One region of the Streptomyces sp. NPDC005574 genome, then DNA from elsewhere that is predicted to be linked to it. Evidence: riboswitches for the same ligand, from Rfam matches in the RefSeq annotation. Region 1 holds a riboswitch; each other region holds the start of a gene.

What was found. A riboswitch is a leader RNA that binds a small molecule or an ion and turns the genes downstream of it on or off. The one in region 1 is predicted to bind thiamine pyrophosphate.
Region 2: it holds a riboswitch for thiamine pyrophosphate, as region 1 does, so the genes downstream of both, thiC (phosphomethylpyrimidine synthase ThiC) here and ABZT03_RS07705 (thiamine ABC transporter substrate-binding protein) in region 1, are expected to answer to the same signal.
Region 3: it holds a riboswitch for thiamine pyrophosphate, as region 1 does, so the genes downstream of both, thiO (glycine oxidase ThiO) here and ABZT03_RS07705 (thiamine ABC transporter substrate-binding protein) in region 1, are expected to answer to the same signal.

What each region holds. Positions count from the first base shown of each region.
Region 1 is NZ_JBEXCW010000007.1:106,123-111,021, reverse strand. Features, by position in the region: gene ABZT03_RS07720 (RNA polymerase sigma factor) at 1-15, shown strand, start outside; gene ABZT03_RS07715 (CU044_5270 family protein) at 8-943, shown strand; gene rlmN (23S rRNA (adenine(2503)-C(2))-methyltransferase RlmN) at 1,175-2,281, shown strand; TPP riboswitch at 2,317-2,422, shown strand; gene ABZT03_RS07705 (thiamine ABC transporter substrate-binding protein) at 2,498-3,595, shown strand; gene ABZT03_RS07700 (iron ABC transporter permease) at 3,571-4,899, shown strand, end outside.
Region 2 is NZ_JBEXCW010000001.1:157,077-161,975, forward strand. Features, by position in the region: gene ABZT03_RS00770 (VWA domain-containing protein) at 1-789, opposite strand, end outside; gene thiC (phosphomethylpyrimidine synthase ThiC) at 934-2,769, opposite strand; TPP riboswitch at 2,762-2,950, opposite strand; gene ABZT03_RS00780 (YibE/F family protein) at 3,022-4,611, shown strand.
Region 3 is NZ_JBEXCW010000069.1:36,566-41,464, reverse strand. Features, by position in the region: gene ABZT03_RS31675 (thiazole synthase) at 113-907, opposite strand; gene thiS (sulfur carrier protein ThiS) at 911-1,111, opposite strand; gene thiO (glycine oxidase ThiO) at 1,108-2,274, opposite strand; TPP riboswitch at 2,272-2,383, opposite strand; gene ABZT03_RS31660 (FAD-dependent oxidoreductase) at 2,525-3,751, shown strand; gene ABZT03_RS31655 (Rv2175c family DNA-binding protein) at 3,856-4,221, shown strand; gene thiE (thiamine phosphate synthase) at 4,355-4,899, shown strand, end outside.

The DNA.
Region 1 (4,899 bases):
CCCGACGATGAATGAGATCGAACTGCTCAGGGAATGGGACGCGGACGTCCCGCCGCTCGCGGACAATGCCCGGGTCCGCACACGCGCCCGCCTCCACCAGGTGATGGTGGCGCCCGCCGCCCCGACGGTCGTCGCCCGCCGTCCGCTGCTGCGGATCGGGGTGGCCTGCGTCGCCGCCGCGGCGGTCACCGCGACCGTGGTGGTCGCGCGGGACACGGGGTCCTCGCCGCAGGTGCGGACGGTGAGCGCGAGCACCGTGCTGCGCGGGGCGGCGGCCGAGGAGCGCCGGCTGGAGAAGCCGCTCGAGCCGCGTGACGACCAGTTCGTCTACACGAAGGAGGTCATCAGGGAGACCCCGGCCGGAGGGGGCTCCACCAGGACGTACGTCGACGAGAGCTGGAGTTCGGTCGACGGCTCCCAGAGGTCCTACGTCAGCGAACTGGGCCGCGCCCAGTGGGTCCCGGTGGACCAGCCCGGGCAGAGCAGCTGGCCGCCCAGAAGGTGGTCGGAGCTGAAGCGGCTGCCCACCGACCCGGACAGGCTGACGGTCACCCTGCGCGACATGGGGGGGAAACCGGACTTCGGCCGGCCGACGAGGGCCGACGAGTGGCCGATGATCCATGTCTTCCTCTCCGGCCTGCTCCGCGCGCCCGTGCTGCCGAAGGGTCTGCGCCCCGCGGCGTTCGAGGCGCTGGCCACGGTGCCGGGGATCAAGGTGCTGCCGGGCCGGACGGACGGCGGGGGCCGGGCGGGCATCGGCGTCCAGTACGTCGGCGGGCCCGGTACTCCCTGGGCGGACGGTGGGCCGGTCCTGGTCTTCGACGCGAGGACCTACCGGTACCTGGGGATGCACGACCGGCGCACAGCGGGGAGCGAGACGTACGAACAGTGGTCGTACGTGGCCGCCGACGCCGTCGTCGACCGGGTGCGGCAACGCCCCTGACCGACCGCGCCCGCACCGCACGGCGCCCGGCATGACACCGGGCGCCGTGCGTTTCCGTGGCGGAGGGCGTGGGCGTGGATCGCGGTGTGCTCGGGCCGCCCTCCGGGCCGTCTGTGCACCGCCTCCGGGTCGCCACCGGATTCCGGCGACGAACCCGTATGACCAGCCGCGATCACCCCCGGCCGCCGGGCCCCCGGGGCACCCCGTTCGATCTGCGACACTGGTACGGCCATGCCTAAGCCCGGAGAACTCACATTCGTCGCCCCCCGCGGAGCCCAGAAGCCGCCGCGGCACCTTGCTGATCTCACGCCCGCCGAGCGCAAGGAAGCCGTCGCCGCCATCGGCGAGAAGCCGTTTCGCGCCAAGCAGCTGTCGCAGCACTACTTCGCGCGGTACGCGCACGACCCGGAGCAGTGGACCGACATCCCGGCCGGCTCGCGCGGCAAGCTGCGGGAGGCGTTGCTGCCGGAGCTGATGTCGGTCGTGCGGCATCTGTCGACCGACCAGGACACCACCCGCAAGACGCTGTGGAAGCTGTTCGACGGGACGCTCGTCGAGTCGGTGCTCATGCGCTACCCGGACCGGGTCACCATGTGCATCAGCTCCCAGGCGGGCTGCGGGATGAACTGCCCGTTCTGCGCGACGGGGCAGGCGGGGCTCGACCGGAACCTGTCCACCGCCGAGATCGTGCACCAGATCGTGGACGGCATGCGGGCCCTGCGCGAGGGCGAGATCCCCGGCGGCCCGGCGCGGCTGTCCAACATCGTGTTCATGGGCATGGGCGAGCCCCTCGCCAACTACAACAGGGTGGTCGGCTCGATCCGCCGGCTCACCGACCCCGAGCCCGACGGGCTGGGGCTGTCCCAGCGCGGGATCACCGTCTCGACGGTCGGGCTCGTCCCGGCGATCCACCGTTTCGCCGACGAGGGCTTCAAGTGCCGGCTCGCGATCTCGCTGCACGCGCCGGACGACGAGCTGCGCGACACCCTCGTCCCCGTGAACACGCGGTGGAAGGTGCGCGAGGTGCTGGACGCCGGATGGGAGTACGCCGCCAAGTCGGGGCGCCGGCTGTCCATCGAGTACGCGCTGATCCGGGACATCAACGACCAGGCGTGGCGCGGTGACCGGCTCGGCCGGCTGCTCAAGGGCAAGCCGGTGCACGTCAACCTCATCCCGCTGAACCCGACTCCGGGGTCCAAGTGGACCGCCTCGCGGCCCGAGGACGAGAAGGCGTTCGTCGAGGCGATCGCCGGGCACGGTGTACCGGTGACCGTCCGGGACACCCGTGGTCAGGAGATCGACGGGGCGTGCGGTCAGCTCGCCGCGACCGAGCGGTAGTCTGAGCGGGTCAGGACAACTTCATACTCATCTTCATATTCCGACAGGGGAGCGCCACAGCGCTGAGAGTGCGGGACAGACCGCAGACCCTCTGAACCTCGCCCAGGTCATTCTGGGTAGGAAGTTCGGTCATCACTCAAGCTGTTGCGCCCTGCCCGCGACCTTCTGCCGGTCCGGGCGGGGCCGCGTCTCTTCCTGGTCAGCCAGGAGGAATCAGTGAGCACCACAGGGAAGTTCACGGCCGCGGCCGTCGGGCTGGGCCTCGCCGCGCTGCCCGCGCTCACCGCCTGCGGGTCGTCGTCCGGTTCGGGCGACAGCGGCTCGGGCTCCGGGTCCCACACCGTGACGCTCGTCAGCCACGACTCGTGGGCCGTCTCCAAGAGCGTCCTCGCGGACTTCGAGAAGCGGTCCGGCTACACCGTGCGCGTCCTCAAGGACGGCGACGCCGGGCAGGCCGTCAACAAGGCGATCCTCACCAAGGACCACCCGCAGGGCGACGTCTTCTTCGGCGTCGACAACACGCTGCTGTCGCGGGCGCTCGACAACGGCCTGTTCCAGCCTTACGAGGCGAAGGGCGCCGGCCAGGTCAAGGCGGAGTACCGCGTCGACGGGGACAAGCACCGGGTCACGCCCATCGACACCGGCGACATCTGCGTCAACTATGACAAGGGCTGGTTCAGCGCGCACAAGCTGACGCCGCCCGCCTCCTTCGCCGACCTGGTCAAGCCGGCGTACAAGAACCTCCTCGTCACCGAGAACGCCTCCACCTCCTCACCCGGCCTCGGCTTCCTGCTCGGCACCGCCGCCTCCTACGGCGACGGCGGCTGGGAGGGGTACTGGAAGAAGCTGAAGGCCAACGGCGTCAAGGTCGTCGACGGCTGGGAGCAGGCCTACAACGAGGAGTTCTCCGGCTCGGCCGGCGGAAAGAAGGCCAAGGCCGACCGGCCGCTGGTGGTGTCCTACGCCTCCTCGCCGCCCGCCGAGGTCATCTACGCCGACCCCCGGCCCGCCACCGCGCCGACCGGAGTCGCGGCCGGCACCTGCTTCCGCCAGACCGAGTACGCGGGGCTGCTGAGCAACGCGGGCAACACCAAGGGCGGCAAGGCGCTCCTCGACTTCCTGCTCACCGAGGAGTTCCAGGAGGACATGCCGCTCAACATGTTCGTCTACCCCGTGCGGGAGGGCGCCCGGGTGCCGGCGGAGTTCACCAAGTACGGTCCGCAGGCCGCGCACCCCGAGACCATGGACCCGGCCGCCATCGCCGGCCACCGCGACCAGTGGGTCAAGTCGTGGACCTCACTCGTACTGAAGTAGCCAGGGCCGCCGCCGCCCGGCGCGGGAGCGCGGCCCGGCTCGGCCTCATGGTCGTGCCGGTCGCGTTCTTCGCGGTCTTCTTCGCCTACCCCGTCGCCGCGATCGTCGCGCGCGGCCTGCACGTCGGCGGGGTGTGGCGGCTCGGCCGCGTCGGGGACGTACTGGCGCAGCCCGACATCCGGCACGTCCTGTGGTTCACCACCTGGCAGGCGCTCGCCTCCACCGCGCTCACCCTGCTGGTCGCGCTGCCCGGCGCGTACGTCTTCGCCCGCCTCGACTTCCCCGGCAAGCAGGTGCTGCGGGCCGTGGTGACCGTGCCGTTCGTGCTGCCCACGGTCGTCGTCGGTACGGCGTTCCTGGCGCTCGTCGGCCGCGGCGGACTGCTGGACGAGCTGTGGGGCGTACGGCTGGACACCACCGTGTGGGCGATCCTGCTCGCGCACGTCTTCTTCAACTACGCGGTCGTCGTACGGACCGTCGGCGGGCTGTGGGCGCAGCTCGACCCGCGGCAGGAGGAGGCGGCGCGGATGCTCGGCGCCTCACGGGCGGCGGCCTGGCGGCGGGTGACCCTGCCGGCGCTCGGGCCCGCCGTGGCCGCCGCCGCGCTCATGGTGTTCCTGTTCACCTTCACGTCCTTCGGCGTGGTGCAGATCCTCGGCGGGCCCACCTTCTCGACGCTGGAGGTGGAGATCTACCGGCAGACCTCGGAGATCTTCGACCTGTCCACGGCCGCCGTGCTGACACTGATCCAGTTCGCGGCGGTGGGCGCCGTCCTCGCCCTGCACGCCTGGACCGTACGGCGGCGGGAGACGGCCCTGCGGCTGGTGGACGCCTCGCTGACCGCGCGCCGGCCGCGCGGGGCCGGACAGTGGGCGCTGCTCGGTGGCGTCCTCGTGTCCGTCGCCGCCTTGCTGGTGCTGCCGCTGGCCGTACTGGTGCGGCGCTCCCTCGACGCACCGGACTTCGGCTACTACCGGGCGCTGACCAGCGACGACGGCGGGCTCTTCCTCGTCGCCCCGATCGAGGCGATCGGCAACTCGCTGGAGTACGCCGCCGTCGCCACCGCGATCGCCGTGCTGGTCGGCGCGCTCGCCGCCGTCGCGCTGACCCGGCGGGACGCGGGCCGGCTCGTGCGGGGGTTCGACGCGCTGCTGATGCTGCCGCTCGGGGTGTCGGCGGTGACCGTCGGCTTCGGCTTCCTGATCGCGCTCGACGAGCCCCCCCTCGACCTGCGGTCGTCGTGGATCCTGGTGCCGCTCGCGCAGGCGCTGGTCGGGGTCCCCTTCGTCGTACGGACCATGCTG
Region 2 (4,899 bases), on a different contig from region 1:
GGCGGCGCCGTGCTTGCGCAGACTGACCGCCACCTGCTCCTTGCGCAGGGACAGCCGCTTGCGCATGTCCACGGGCAGGCGCGCCTCATCCCGCGCCGGGCGGGTGTCGGCCGTCGGCGCGGTGGGGCCGGCCGGCTTGGCTGTGGGTGCCGCCGGCGAGGGCGGCGAGGCGCGGACCGGGGGCGCGGACGGTACCGGTGGTGAGGCCGGTACGGGCGGCGCGGCCGGCACGGGGGACGCGGCCGTGGCCGGGGAGTCGGCCTCCACGGAGATGCCGAAGTCGGTGGCCAGCCCCGCGAGTCCCGACGCGTACCCCTGCCCTACCGCACGGAACTTCCACTGTCCCTGCCGCAGGTACAGTTCGCCGCCGATGAACGCAGTCTCCGTCGTGGCCTGCGGATCGAAGCGGGCCAGCTCCTCCCCGGTGCCGGAGTCGAGCAGCCTCAGCGTCAGTCCGGGCATCTGACCGAACGTGCCGCCGTCGGCCGACGCGCACAACACGACCCGTTCCACGGCGGGTTCCACCGTCCGCAGGTCCACCTCGACCGTGTCGGTCGTGAGGCCGGCAGCCTTCCGCTTCCCGAGATGCCGTACGGCACCCGACGCGTGCTGCGGCTGGTTGTAGAAGACGAAGTCACCGTCGTCACGCACGCGTCCGGCGCCGGTGAGCAGCAGCGCCGAGGCGTCGGCGTCCGGCACGCCGGGCCCCTCGGACCAGGCGAGCTCGGCGCGCACGGACGAGGAGCCGATCGGCAGGTTGGCGCCCTTGCTCATTGATCTCGCTGTCATACGGCCAGTCTGCGGGCCGGGACGCCGGAGGGACACCTCCCCGGCTTCGGAGGTGTCCCGGGTCGCGGACCGGGCCCTCGTCCAGAACCGGTCCGCACCCGCCGGCCCTGGACGCCGCGTGCGCGGGCCGGTCGGCGGTGGGGCTCAGTCGGCGATCGGCAGGTAGACCCGGCTCCCGCTCGCCGCGAACTCCTTCGACTTCTGCAGCATCCCCTCGGCGATCTCGTCGGGCGAAGCCCCTTCTGCCGCCGCGCCGCCGAACTGCCGCGTGATGCTGTGGCTGATCTTCATGCTGCAGAACTTCGGCCCGCACATGGAGCAGAAGTGGGCCGTCTTGGCGGGTTCGGCGGGCAGGGTCTCGTCGTGGAACTCCCTTGCCGTGTCCGGGTCGAGAGCCAGGTTGAACTGGTCCTCCCAGCGGAACTCGAAGCGGGCGTCGGACAGCGCGTCGTCCCACTCCTGGGCACCGGGGTGACCCTTGGCGAGGTCGGCCGCGTGGGCGGCGATCTTGTAGGTGATGACACCGGTCTTGACGTCGTCACGGTTGGGCAGGCCCAGGTGCTCCTTGGGCGTGACGTAGCAGAGCATGGCCGTGCCCCACCAGGCGATCATCGCGGCACCGATGCCGGAGGTGATGTGGTCGTACGCCGGCGCGACGTCCGTGGTCAGCGGGCCGAGGGTATAGAACGGAGCTTCATCGCAGATCTCCTGCTGAAGGTCGATGTTCTCCTTGATCTTGTGCATCGGGACGTGTCCCGGGCCTTCGATCATCGTCTGTACATGAAAACGCTTCGCGATCCGGTTGAGTTCCCCGAGTGTCCTCAACTCCGCAAACTGGGCCTCGTCGTTGGCGTCCGCGATCGAGCCCGGCCTGAGGCCGTCGCCCAGCGAGTACGTGACGTCGTAGGCCGCGAGGATCTCGCAGAGTTCCTCGAAGTTCTCGTACAGGAAGCTCTCCTTGTGGTGCGCGAGGCACCAGGCGGCCATGATCGAGCCGCCACGGGAGACGATGCCGGTCTTGCGGTTGGCCGTCAGCGGTACGTACGGCAGGCGCACGCCCGCGTGGACCGTCATGTAGTCCACGCCCTGCTCGGCCTGTTCGACGACCGTGTCCTTGTAGATCTCCCAGGTCAGCTCCTCGGCCCGGCCGTCCACCTTCTCCAACGCCTGGTAGAGCGGCACCGTCCCGATGGGGACGGGGGAGTTGCGCAGCACCCACTCGCGGGTGGTGTGGATGTTGCGGCCGGTGGACAGGTCCATGACCGTGTCGGCGCCCCAGCGGGTCGCCCACGTCATCTTCTCGACCTCCTCCTCGATGGAGGAAGTCACCGCCGAATTGCCGATGTTGGCGTTCACCTTCACCAGGAACCGCTTGCCGATGATCATCGGCTCGATCTCCGGGTGGTTCACGTTGGCCGGCAGCACCGCCCGCCCGGCCGCGATCTCTTCGCGAACCACCTCGGGCGACATGTTCTCCCGGATGGCCACGTACTCCATCTCGGGTGTGACCTCGCCGCGCCGCGCGTACGCGAGCTGCGTGACCGCCCCGCCGTCCCGGCTGCGGCGCGGCTGGCGCGGCCGGCCGGGGAAGACCGCGTCGAGGTTGCGCAGGCCGCCGCGCGGCGCGGTGTGCTTGAGGCCGTCGTCCTCGGGCCGGACAGGCCGGCCCGGGTACTCCTCGGTGTCACCGCGGGCGACGATCCAGTTCTCCCGTAGTGGGGGCAGTCCCCGCCGGACATCGGTGTCGACGAGAGGATCGGTGTACGGCCCCGAGGTGTCGTACAGCGTGACCGACCGCCCGTTGGTCAGGTGCACCTGACGGACCGGCACCCGCAGATCGGGGCGGGAACCGTCGACGTATCCCTTGTGCCAGCCGATGGACTTCCCGCTCTCGCCGTTCTCTCCGCTCGTCGCGCTCTCCTTCGGAGGCTCCGTCGGAATCTGTGTGGAGGCAGGCGTGCGTGCGTCCTTGTTGGTCATGAGACCTACTCCCTACGCCGGCATTACCCGGTAACAGGTTCGGCGGTCGACGCAGCGATGTCCGTCTGCCGATGTTTCATGTGAAACATCACTCGGTTCGGGTGACGTCTCTCTGAAACACCGCGAAGACGGAGGTCAGCGCCCTCTCAGCCCGGTGCTCCGAGCTCCCGCGTGTGCAAAGGTGCCTCCACGCTAGCGTCAATTCGGGCGCGGTGAACAGAGGGCCCCCGGCGTTCTTGCGATGATCGGGCGGTGACCACGACACACCAGCCTCCCTACCCCCCGCACGAGCCGCGCCGCGAGCCCGGCCAGGGCAACGGCTACGGCAACGGCCATGGCGACGGGGGCGGGAACGGCTACGGCCGGGGTCCCGGCGGCGAGCACGGGCCGGGTTTCGGTGACGGGCACGACCATGGACCGGGCTCCCGAGGCGGTGGCGGGCACCAGCCCGGACCGGGGTCCGGGGGCGGTCACGACCACCGGCCGGGCTCCGGTGGCCACGACCCGGGCTCCGGCGGCGGGCACGAGCACGGGTCCACCGGTGGGCACGGACACTCACACAGTCATGGGCCGGCCGCGCCCGTGTCGAAGCATCTGCGCAAGGTCATCGCCGCGATCCTCATCCCGTTCGGCATGGCGGTGGTGGTCGGGCTCGTGGTGCTGTGGCCGGGCGGTGCCCCTCCGCACCAGCGCACCGGCGTCGGTTTCGACCGGCAGACCCAGCACGCCACCGTCACCGAGGTCGTGAGCGTGAGCTGCGCGTCGGTGAACGCCTCGGCGGGCAGTTCCACCGGTGGCACCCCCACCGCCGGGGGCTCGGCCGCCCAGCAACAGTCCGGCGGCACCTGCAAGAAGGCGACGATCCGGGTCGACAGCGGCGACGACAAGGGCCGTACCTTCACCGAGGTCGTCCAGCCGGACCAGTCACGGCAGTTGCACGAGGACGAGAAGGTCGTGGTCGCCTACGAGCCCTCCGCGCCGAAGGAACTGCAGTACTCGGTCACCGACGTCAACCGCAGGTTCCCGATGGCCCTGCTCGCCGGCATCTTCGCGGTGGCCGTCGTGGTGGTGGGCCGGCTGCGTGGCGTCATGGCGCTGGTCGCACTGGCCGCCAGCTTCCTGGTGCTGACCCTCTTCATCCTGCCGGCGATCCTGCAGGGCTCGAATCCCCTGGTCGTGGCGGTGGTCGGGGCGAGCGCCATCATGCTCATCGCCCTGTACCTGTGTCACGGTCTGTCGGCCCGTACGTCGGTGGCCGTGCTCGGCACCCTCATCTCGTTGGTACTGATCGGTGTGCTCGGCTCGCTGTTCAACGGCTGGGCCGCGCTCACCGGCAACACGGACGACAACACCGGTCTGATCCACGGCCTGTATCCGTCGATCGACCTGAGCGGTCTGCTGCTCGCCGGCATCATCATCGGTTCGCTCGGTGTCCTCGACGACGTGACGGTCACCCAGACGTCCGCGGTCTGGGAGCTGCACGAGGCCAATCCGTCGATGGGCCGGCGCGGGCTGTACCGGGCGGGCATCCGCATCGGCCGCGACCACATCGCCTCCGTCGTCAACACCCTCGTCCTCGCCTACGCGGGCGCCGCGCTGCCTCTGCTGCTGCTCTTCTCCATCGCGCAGAGCAGCGTCGGCGCGGTCGCCAACAGCGAACTCGTCGCGGAGGAGATCGTGCGCACGCTCGTCGGCTCGATCGGGCTGGTCGCCTCCGTGCCCGTCACGACGGCGCTCGCGGCCCTGGTGGTAGCCGCCGACCGGCCCGACACCGAGGCGGTGACGGCGGAATCCCGGCCGGCGCCGCCACACGGTGGCAGAGGCAGGCGACGCAAGCGCTGAGGACGCGGTGACGGCGGGACGGGGGCGGGGAGTCGGGGCGGGACGGTCGGTCGGCCGGACCCACCCGGTCGGGTCCGGGCCGCTCGGGCCGCCCAATCCGCTCGGACCGTTCGATGCACTCGGCCCGCTTCCCTGAGCCCGTCGGCCCCTCGGCCCGTTCGCCGCGGTTCCTCCGCCCGCCCGGCCGTGAGGCTGTCGGGCGGGCGAAGCGTTACTGCACGGCTCTGCGCCCGGTCCGCCGAACCCTCCGGTAGCGGTCCGCGTCGCACGGGTCGCCGTCGCGGGCGG
Region 3 (4,899 bases), on a different contig from region 1:
GGACAGCCCCACGGTTTCACCCGATATCGGGGCGGGACTGCAGCCGACCTGTGACGCTTCGCACACCGTGCCGAGGCCGCCGCGGACCGCCCGGCGGGGCCCGCGGCGCAGCTCAGAACGCGGGACGCTCCGGGTCCAGCACGGCCAGGCCCTCGCCGGGGGACGACGCCTGCGCGAAGTGCCGCCGCGGAATGCGGCCCGCCAGCCGGGCCAGCCGGCCCGCCTCCACCCCGGCCCGCATCGCGGCGGCCATCAGCACCGGCTCCTGCGCGCGGGTCACCGCCGAGGCCAGCATCACCCCGGCGCACCCCAGCTCCATCGCCAGCGCCACGTCGGAGGCCGTACCGGCGCCCGCGTCCAGGATCACCGGCACGCGCGCGTGCTCCACGATCAGCTGGAAGTTGTGCGGGTTGCGGATGCCGAGGCCCGAGCCGATCGGCGAGCCCAGCGGCATCACGGCGGCGCAGCCGACATCCTCCAGCTTCCGCGCCAGCACCGGGTCGTCGTTGGTGTACGGCAGCACGGTGAACCCGTCGTCGACGAGGGTCTCCGCCGCCTCCAGCAGCTCGACCGGGTCCGGCAGCAGGGTGCGCTCGTCGGCGATGACCTCCAGCTTCACCAGGGCGGTGCCCAGCGCCTCGCGGGCCAGCCGGGCGGTCAGCACCGCCTCGCCCGCGGTGAAGCAGCCCGCCGTGTTGGGCAGGACCCGGATGCCCAGCCGCTCCAGCACCGACAGGACGGAGCCGTGCACCGAGGGGTTCACACGCCGCATCGCGACGGTCGTCAGCTCCGTCCCGGACGCCACCAGCGCGCGTTCCAGGACGTCGAGGCTGGGCGCGCCGCCCGTACCCATGATCAGACGGGAGGTGAAGGGCGTACCGCCCAGGACGAAGGGGTCGTCGGCCATCGGTCAGCCTCCTTGGACGGCGGTGAGGACTTCCACGCGGTCTCCCTCGCGCAGGGAGGTGGCGGACCACCGCGCGCGCGGGACGACGGTCTCGTTGAGCGCGGCGGCCACGCCCGAGGGCGCCGCGGTGAGGGAGCGCACGAGGGTGTCCAGGCCGGTGCCCGGCTCGACCCGCAGGGGTTCACCGTTGACGGAGATGTTCATACGGGCTGCTCCACGCGGACGGCGGCGCCGAAGCGACGGGGTGTGAAGGGGCGGGCCTCGTCGGGCAGTTCACCCGTGGTCAGGGCGTGTGCCAGGACGTCGCCGGTGACCGGTGTCAGCAGCACGCCGTTGCGGTGGTGCCCGGTGGCCAGCAGCAGGCCCGGCAGGGCGGTCGGGCCCAGCAGCGGCGCGTTGTCGGGCGAGCCGGGGCGCAGTCCCGCGCGTGTCTCGGTCAGCGGCAGCTCGGTGATGCCGGGCACCAGCTCGTGCGCGTCGCGCAGCAGCTCGTACACCCCGCCCGCCGTCACGGTGGTGTCCCAGCCGAGCTCCTCGCTGGTCGCGCCGACCACCAGCTCGCCGTTCTCCCGCGGCACCAGGTAGACGTGGCTGCCGCGGACCACGGCGCGCACGGTCCGGCTCAGGAACGGCGCGTACGGCTTCGGCACGGTCAGCCGCAGCACCTGCCCCTTCACCGGCCGTACGGGCGGCAGCACGTCGTCGGGGACGCCGGCGAGCCGCCCGCTGAGGCTGCCGCCCGCCAGCACCACCTGGCCCGCGCCGAGCGCGGTCCCTTCGGCGGTCGTGACACCCGCCGCGCGGCCGCGGACGACGGTCAGCCGGTCGGCCCGGGTGCGGTGGAAGACGACGCCCGCCCGTTCGCAGGCCGCCACCAGCGCGCCCGCCAGCCGCCGCGGGTCCACCTGGTGGTCGCCGTCCACCCGCAGCCCACCGCGCACACCGGGCGCCAGCAGCGGTTCCAGGCGCCGGCACTCCCGCCCGGACAGCCACTCCGAGTCCAGCCCCGACCGCCCCTGGAGCGCGTGCAGTTCACGCAGGTGGGCGCGGTCGTCGGCGTCCAGCGCGACCGCGAGGGTGCCGCACCGCCGGTAGCCGAGGTCGTGACCGGTGAGGTCGGTCAGCTCCGCCACGAAGTCCGGATAGCGGCCGGCCGAGGCCAGGTTCAACCCGAGCAGGGTCTGCTCGCCGTGGTGCAGTTCGGTGACCGCGGCCAGCATCCCGGCCGCGACCTGCGCGGCTCCGCCACCCGGTCCGGGGTCCACCACGGCGGTCCCGAAGCCGCGCTGCGCGGCCCGCCAGGCCGTGACCAGGCCGATGATCCCGCCCCCGATGACGAGGACGTCTGAGGTCCGTGGAGACGACATGGGCGTCCAGCCCCTCCCTTCGCCGGCATGACCCGGATCAGGTTCGTACGGTCGGAGGCCGCCAGCCTCCCTCTCAGCCCGGTGCGTCCGGGCTCCCGCGAGTGCTCTACGTCCGCCACCCTAGTCCGCCGCCGCCCGTCTCGGTAAGGGAGCCTCACGCCGCGGCCGGTCCGCTCGGCGCGAGCGGTGTGGAACAGGTCACTGAGCACGACGGCTGACTGACAAATTGTCAGTTGTCTATGGTGATCAGGTGAGCGAGCAGACGCAGGAATCCGGCACGGCACCGTCGCGCGTGGTCGTCGTCGGCGCGGGCATGGCAGGGGTGCAGACGGCGGTCGCCCTGCGGGAGCAGGGCTTCACCGGCAGCGTCACGCTGATCGGCGCGGAGCCCCACCAGCCCTACGACCGGCCGCCGTTGTCCAAGGCGGTGCTGCTCGGAAAGGCCGAGGGCTCGGCCTTCGACGTCGACTTCGAGGCGCTCGGCATCGAACTCCGGCTCGGACGCGAGGTGACCGGCGTCCGCCCCGCCGACCACGAACTGGACACCGCCGAGGGGCCGGTGCCCTACGACGAACTCGTCCTCGCCACCGGCGCGGAACCCGTCCGGCTGCCGGGCGCCGAGGGCGTGCCCGGCGTGCACCTGCTGCGCACCCTGGACGACGCCGAGCGGCTGCGCCCGGTCCTGGCCCGGCAGCACGACATCGTGGTCGTGGGGGCCGGCTGGATCGGCGCGGAGTTCGCCACGGCCGCGCGCGAGGCGGGCTGCGCGGTGACGGTCGTGGAGGCCGCGGACCGGCCGCTCGCGGGTGCGCTGCCCGCCGAGGTGGCCGCCCCGATGGCCGGCTGGTACGCCGACCACGGGGTGACCCTGCGCACCCACGCGCGCGTGGCGCGCGTCGAGCCCGGCTCGGTCGTCCTCGACGACGGCTCCCGGCTGCCCGCCGGAGCCGTCGTGGTCGGCATCGGCGCCCGGCCCGCCACCGGCTGGCTGGCCGGCTCCGGCATCGCCCTGGGCGCCCGGGGCGACGTCCTGGCCGACGACCACCTGCGGTCCTCCGCGCCGGACGTGCACGCGGTCGGCGACTGCGCCTCGTTCCCGTCCGGGAGATACGGCGAGCGGCTCCTGGTGCACCACTGGGACAACGCCCTGCAGGGCCCGCGCACGGTGGCCGCGAACATCATCGGCGAGACCCCGGCGGTCTACGACCCGGTGCCGTACTTCTGGTCCGAGCAGTTCGGCCGTTTCGTCCAGTACGTCGGCCACCACGCGTCGGCCGACACGACCCTGTGGCGCGGCGACCCGGCCGGCCCCGCCTGGTCGGTCTGCTGGCTGCGCGAGGGCCGCCTGGAAGCCCTGCTGGCGGTGGGCCGGCCCCGGGACCTCGCCCAGGGACGGCGCCTGATCGAGGCGGGCACGCCGATGGACCCCGCGCTCCTGGCCGACCCGGCCAGGCCCCTGAAGGCGGCCACGGCCTAGGTCCCCTCGGGGGCGAGGCGCCAGGATCCCGCCGGGTGACGCGAAGCGCCAGGTGGCGGGGGCCCGGCTTCCGACTGTCGGTGCGGGATGGCACGCTTGATCCTGTGACCGAGATTGACGCAAAGATCGATGCTCTCGTCCCTGCCTGGCTCACCCTCCCCGACATCGCAGAGATGCTCGATGTCGAGGTGACGCGTGCGCGCCAGCTGGTCAAGGACGGCCACCTCATCGCCGTACGCCGTGGGGAGAACCGCGCACTGCACGTCCCCGCCGCCTTCATCGACGAGGACAAGGTCGTCAAGGGCCTGATCGGGACCCTGACCCTGCTGCGGGACGACGGCTTCTCCGACGAAGAGATGATCGAGTGGCTCTTCACCCCCGACCCGAGCCTGCCCGGCACCCCCGCGCAGGCCCTCAGTGAGAACCGCGGCACGGAGGTGAAGCGCCGGGCCCAGGCGCTCGCCGTCTGAACCGGCCGGCCGCACGACCCGCCCGGCGCACGGACCGCGGCCGGCCACGGCCGGGCGCCGCACCCCGGTCACGGCCCGGGTGCGGCGCGTCCGCGCGCCCCCGACCACGCACCGCCAACGGGGGGACCCACCCATGCCCGGCACCGCCACCGCACGCGCCCGACTCGCCGACGCCCGGCTCTACCTCTGCACCGACGCCCGCAGGCGCCAGGGCGACCTCGCCGAGTTCCTGGACGCCGCCCTGGCCGGGGGAGTGGACATCGTGCAGCTGCGCGACAAGGGCATGGAGGCGGCGGAGGAGCTGGAGCACCTCGGGGTCCTCGCCGACGCGTGCGCCCGCCACGGCAGGCTCCTCGCGGTCAACGACCGCGCGGACGTCGCCCACGCGGCCGGCGCCGCCGTCCTCCATCTGGGCCAGGGCGACCTCCCGGTTCCCGCCGCCCGCGCGATCCTCGGCGACGACGTCCTGATCGGCCGCTCCACGCACTCCGGACCGGAGGCCGCGGCGGCCGCCGCCCAGGAGGGCGTGGACTACTTCTGCACCGGCCCCTGCTGGCCCACCCCCACCAAGCCCGGCCGGCCCGCGCCGGGCCTCGACCTGGTCCGCCGCACCGCGGCCCTCGGCACCGACCGCCCCTGGTTCGCCATCGGCGGCATCGACCTCGGCAACCTCGACGA